One region of the Lacrimispora sinapis genome, then DNA from elsewhere that is predicted to be linked to it. Evidence: riboswitches for the same ligand, from Rfam matches in the RefSeq annotation. Region 1 holds a riboswitch; the other holds the start of a gene.
The links. Region 1 has a riboswitch for FMN ahead of ribD (bifunctional diaminohydroxyphosphoribosylaminopyrimidine deaminase/5-amino-6-(5-phosphoribosylamino)uracil reductase RibD). Riboswitches for the same ligand answer to the same signal wherever they lie in the genome.
Positions count from the first base shown of each region.

Region 2: linked by a shared signal. The riboswitch ahead of VIG27_RS05670 (ECF transporter S component) and the one ahead of ribD (bifunctional diaminohydroxyphosphoribosylaminopyrimidine deaminase/5-amino-6-(5-phosphoribosylamino)uracil reductase RibD) in region 1 are both predicted to bind FMN.

Region 1 is NZ_CP141832.1:1,418,398-1,421,488, reverse strand. Features, by position in the region: gene nirJ2 (putative heme d1 biosynthesis radical SAM protein NirJ2) at 1-208, opposite strand, end outside; gene VIG27_RS06445 (winged helix-turn-helix transcriptional regulator) at 461-853, shown strand; FMN riboswitch at 930-1,044, shown strand; gene ribD (bifunctional diaminohydroxyphosphoribosylaminopyrimidine deaminase/5-amino-6-(5-phosphoribosylamino)uracil reductase RibD) at 1,190-2,275, shown strand; gene VIG27_RS06435 (riboflavin synthase) at 2,275-2,901, shown strand; gene VIG27_RS06430 (bifunctional 3,4-dihydroxy-2-butanone-4-phosphate synthase/GTP cyclohydrolase II) at 2,910-3,091, shown strand, end outside.
Region 2 is NZ_CP141832.1:1,234,624-1,237,714, reverse strand. Features, by position in the region: gene VIG27_RS05685 (radical SAM protein) at 1-103, shown strand, start outside; gene VIG27_RS05680 (MFS transporter) at 81-1,268, shown strand; tRNA gene VIG27_RS05675 (tRNA-Ala) at 1,533-1,605, opposite strand; FMN riboswitch at 1,700-1,816, shown strand; gene VIG27_RS05670 (ECF transporter S component) at 1,898-2,566, shown strand; gene VIG27_RS05665 (DUF4846 domain-containing protein) at 2,682-3,091, opposite strand, start outside.

The sequences.
Region 1 (3,091 bases):
CGTAAGAAACCAGTTCATAGATATCGGGACGCATGAGCGGCTCTCCTCCGCTGAATATCATAATTTTAAAACCGGCCGCTGCGATCTCTCCGATCATTTTTTTTGCTTCGTCTGTATTAAGCTCCTCTGCACTTCTGCCTCCGGCATCCTGATAGCAATGCCTGCATTTTAAATTACACTGATTTGTGGTCAGCCAAGATACGATCATCCATGTTCTCCTTCCATATGCATTTTGCCATAAGGATTAAAAGTATATGCCTATTATATGTGGGCGGCCTGTTCCATAGAATCAGGGCTTTTCCAGTGTTGTTGAAAAACAACGGCACAATAGTAAGCGGCAGAATATACATATTTACAATTTAAGTCAGTAAATGGTATAATGGATCGTAAGATATCTTTTTAACATACATAGCTTCATTTGATACTTCCTATATTTTATATACCAGAAAGAGGTGGTCCCATGTCAGCCAATATGATCTGCAATAAGCCCATGCACGAAGAATGCTATATGAAAGACCAGTGCTTAAAATACAATGTCTGCCCCATGGCCCTTGTGCAGGAACTGCTTTCTGGAAAATGGAAAATTCTGATTCTATGGTATTTAAGCAGCAAGACCCTGCGATTCAGCGAAATCAAAAAAAGGCTTCCTCAGGTGACCCAGAAAATGCTGACCTCCCAGCTGCGGAGTCTGGAAGAAGACCGGCTGGTGAGCCGGAAGGTCTATCCGGTGGTCCCTTCCCGCGTGGAATACAGCTTGACCGAACTGGGTACAAAAATCATCCCTATTCTGGAACTGATGCACGCGTTTGGGAGCCAGTATTTAAGTACGGAACCCGACCCAGGCAATCCATAAAAGGGAGCAATAAATGAAAATGCGCCCAAGCACTTGACAACGCTTTGGCATGGTGCTATATTAACCGTAATTGAATAAATATCTTCAGGGCAGGGTGAAAATCCCTACCGGTGGTAAAGCCCACGAGCCGCAAGGCATGATTCGGTGTAATTCCGAAGCCGACAGTATAGTCTGGATGAAAGAAGATGAAAACACATGTTGTGTGTATTGTAAATGTCTCTGAAATCGTTTTGATTTCGGAGTTTTTTTATTTTTGATACAGCTTCCCTCCATTCTGTGACTCCATGCCTTGAACGATATCGGTTCAAGGCATTTTATTTTTCAGGAGGTGTCCGGTTGACTGATATTGATTACATGAAACAAGCATTGGAACTTGCCAAAAAAGGGATTGGCTGGGTCAATCCCAATCCAATGGTAGGAGCTGTTATCGTAAAAGATGGCACTATCATCGGAATGGGGTTCCATCAGAGGTTTGGTATGCCCCATGCGGAGCGTGAAGCCCTTTCGGGCTGTAGGCAATCCCCTCAGGGCGCAACCCTTTACGTGACTTTGGAGCCCTGCTGCCATTACGGAAAAACACCGCCATGCACCGATGCAATTTTAAAAAGCGGCATCCGGAGAGTTGTGATCGGCTCCCTTGACCCAAACCCTGTCGTTGCAGGCAAAGGGGCCAGCATTTTGCGTCACCATGGAATCGAAGTTACAGAAGGGGTTTTATCCGAAGAATGCAGGAAGCTCAATAGAGTCTTCTTCCACTTCATTAAGCATCAAACCCCTTATGTGGTAATGAAATACGCCATGACCATGGACGGAAAAATTGCCACTTATTCCGGAAAGTCCAAATGGATTACGGGAGAAGCCGCCCGTCTGCAAGTGCAAAAGGACAGACACCGCTATTCCGGAATCATGGTTGGCGTAAGTACCATACTCACCGATGATCCCATGCTGACCTGCCGCTTCAATGGCTGCAAAAGCCCTCAACGCATCGTCTGCGACACAAGCCTGAGGACACCTCTCTCCTCCCGTGTCGTTCAGACTGCCGATCAGTACAAGACCATTCTGGCTGCCTGCTGTACCGACCAAGCCAAAATAAAGCCTTATGAGGAAGCCGGCTGTGAGGTCCTTACGGTTTCTCAAAAGGAGGGAAAGGTGGATTTAAAGGAACTGATGATACAGCTTGGGAAAAGGAACGTAGACAGCATTCTTTTGGAAGGAGGGAGTACATTAAACTGGTCCGCATTAACCGATGGAATCGTAAATAAAGTCCAGGTCTATATTGCACCAAAGCTGTTTGGGGGCATCCATGCAAAATCCCCCGTTGGTGGAATCGGCATGGAATCTCCAGACAATGGGGTCTCACTGTCACCTCCCCAAATCACTGTGCTTGGAGAGGATATTCTTTTAGAAAGCGAGGTGCTTTGATGTTTACAGGCATAATTGAAGAAATCGGTACGGTGCGGGGCGTGAAAAAGGGGGCATATTCTGCGGTTCTGACCGTTGGTGCCTCTTTGATACTGAAGGATATCAAGGCGGGGGACAGCATTTGTGTAAATGGTATCTGCCTGACCGTGACTTCCTTTACCGCCACAGCATTTACCGCAGATGTGATGCACGAAACCCTGCGCCGCTCCTCTCTTGCAAGGCTTTGTTCCGGTTCCACCGTCAATTTGGAACGGGCAATGCCAGCCAATGGGCGGTTTGGCGGTCATATTCTTACCGGACATATCGACGGTACCGGCATCATCCGTTCCATTGATCGGGATGACAACGCCATCTGGTACACCATACGGACGACTCCCGGAATCCTGCGTTACATCGTCGAAAAAGGCTCTATTGGGATTGACGGCATCAGCCTGACCGTTGCCAGACTGTCAAAAAATGATTTTGGCGTATCCGTGATACCTCATACCGCCAAACAAACCACTCTGTCCGGCAGACGGGTCGGAGATACTGTAAATCTGGAAAATGACTGTGTAGGAAAATATATTGAAAAATTCCTGGGAGCAGCAGTCCCGTCAAAGGGCACTCCCAAATACGGTCTGGAATAGGAGGAAATATGTTTGCATTTAATACCATTGAAGAAGCACTTGAGGATCTTCGCCAGGGAAAGATCATACTGGTTGCCGACGATGAATACAGGGAAAATGAAGGGGATTTCATCTGCGCCGCCCAATTTACCACGACGGAACATGTGAATTTTATGGCAGTCCACGGAAAAGGGCTGATCTGCATGCCCAT
Region 2 (3,091 bases), 180 kb from region 1:
AGGAATAAGAAGAGAAAAATGTGCCGATTATAAAAAAATAATGGGAATTTACTTTAACCATTTATTCGTGGAGAATAGAAATGAAGAAATCATATGTAAATAATATTTACTGGCTTATTATTACACAATTTTTAACATTTTTTTATATGGTTCAAGTAATACAAACTATTTTTATGAGTAAGCACGGACTTTCCTTATATCAAATAGGTATAGTATATGCTGTATACCAATTTTCAAAAATTGTTCTGGAATTACCTACTGGAATTATCGCAGATAAATATGGAAGAAGAATTAGTACAATCTTAGGTGATGCATTCCTTATAGTTTCAAACCTCTTTGCTTACTTTTTGAGAGACTATCAGGGTTTTATCATTGCTGCAATCTTTCAGGGAGTTTCATATACTTTAATATCAGGCGCATCAGATGCTTTGTTAATTGATAGCATTTATGCATCCCAAAACAAAAAGATAGTTGATAAAATTCATGCTATTTTACGTTGTGGTAGATATATTGCAATATTCTTGAGTTCTGCTATTGGTGGAATTTTAGCGGAACAATCAATGGATCTTGTTTACCAGATAACATTAGTACTTCAATTTTTACCCATAATTGTACTTACTATATTTATAATCGAACCACCATATAAAAAGGACGATACGGAAAAATATAGTTTTAAAAAAGCTATTCGTCATTTATTGGACAATAAACTTATACTACATTTACTGCTAATTGGAGTTTTTACTTCTATCGCACTGATCCCAATCGAAAGCCATTATTTCAATTACTATTTATCGTTTGGCATTAGCGAAAAGTTTTCTGGTTCAATCTATGGATTACAATATCTGATGTCGTCAATGATTGCACTATTTATATATAATACCCTAAAAAAACACTTTTCTGTAAAACTCGTTATTTATCTACCGTCCTTAATTATGGTATCGTTAGTGTTTTTTGCAATAATACCTGGTGTAATTACAAAAAGTATCTTTTACTTTATTACATTGCTTTTATTATGTTGCTATGCTCCCATGCTGGCCAGTTTTATCCATGGTGCGCTAGAAAGTACGTATAGGGCTTCAACTCTCTCAATACAAAGTCTGCTCATGGCAATGCTTGCATTTGTAATTCAGCCAGTATTTGGCAAAATCTCAGACTGCTATGGTTACAATAAGGCGATTGTCCTTATATCAATTATTGCATTTCTGTTTTTAACATATAATGCAAAGAAATTAGCAAATTTTCAAAACAAATTAAAGAATTATTTATAGAAATTTATGATCTATTCAAAATTCTGATATGCTGAGGATATCACTTTTAAAATTCTTTTTATGCATTTGATCATTATAATTTAGATTTGTAAAGTAACAATAAAAAGGTACATTTCAAAACTGAACTGACCCCTTAAAATTAGACTTTATGGGGTCATATCAAACTGAAAACGTACCTTTTTTGCCCTTCATTTACCAAGTGTCCCGTCCCTATAAGTTTTAATTTAAGCCACAAGCTTTCATGCCTGCGGCCTACTATTTAAGTGGAGATAGTGGGATTCGAACCCATGACCTCTTGAATGCCATTCAAGCGCTCTCCCAGCTGAGCTATACCCCCATGGCAGCTATTATAGCAAACCATCAAAAAAATTGCAACAAAATATTGCAATTTTTTCGATGGGTGTTATAATACATCCAGAGCATTTGCATATAGTTGTCTTCAGGGCAGGGTGTAATTCCCGACCGGCGGTAAAGTCCGCGAGCGCGTATTGCGCAGAATTGGTGTGATTCCAATACCGACAGTATAGTCTGGATGAAAGAAGATGTGTTAAATAAAGATAATACACCATCTATTATTAACACCTGAAGGGCACACTTTCAGATGTTACTTATTTTAGGAGGCATGTATTATGAATATGAACAAAAAAACCAGCAGACTCACCATTATGGCTATGCTTTGTGCACTGGCGTTTGTGGCAGTTCTTGTTATTCGGATACCCATTATACCTGTTGCACCATTTTTAGAATACGAACCAAAAGACGTGATAATTTTGACGGGAGGGTTTCTTTTTGGACCTTTGCCCTCTGTTCTGATTGCAGTAATTGTTTCTTTTGTTGAGATGATTACCATAAGCAGCACCGGGATAATTGGATTGATTATGAATGTTCTGTCTACAGTGGCATTTGTTTGCCCGGCAGCCTATCTCTACAAAAAACGCCATTCCATGTCGGGAGCATTGGTGGGAATGATTTTAGGCACGGTTCTTATGACAATCGTTATGGTTTTATGGAATTATTTAATCACTCCCATTTATATGGGATACCCCAGAGAAGCTGTCGTGCAGCTTCTTCTGCCAGCGATTGTTCCATTTAATCTGATAAAATGCGGAATTAATACGGCACTGACCCTTCTTATTTACAAACCGCTTGTTACAACGCTTAGAAAATCGAATCTTTTGGCTTTACGGCCAGAGGATGGGCAAAATACAGGGAAAATAAATTTAGGCACCGTTCTTATTCTTGGAATTATACTGGTAACGGTCATTATGATCATTCTGGTTTTCCAAGGTATTATTTAGAAAAATTAAACAAGCAGCCATTCTTTCGCTGTCCGAATTGCCCCTTAAAGGCCAGACCTAAAATCTGACATTTAAGGGGCAGTTCAGTACTGGGAAAGTGGCTGCTTATTTCAATTTATTTTTCAAGAAATGCTTTCCACCGTTTCAAGCTGTCTTTCTCAAATACATACTCCGGCGTAACAAGGGAATCCTTTATTTCTGAAACATAATACCAGGGATCTTCCTTGTGGAGTGGATTCTTCAGTACATGAAATTCCTGTGCCGGCATGTATCCCTGTGCGAGAAGAAAGCACTTATTCCCTTCCTGATCTTCTGCCACGTCTACCACCATCACACAATGTCCCGGAGTTCCACCCCTGATAAATAAATCCCCAGCCTGTAACTGGTCAAAAACGATGCCACCGCTTTCATTTTCCAAAGACAGGGTTCCTGCATAGATCATGACCTGCCTCAAGTATTTGAGAAAATTTTCTCTGGAATCATCAAAGACTGCACGTTCCTCCCAGCGCACCTGGTTTCCTTCTA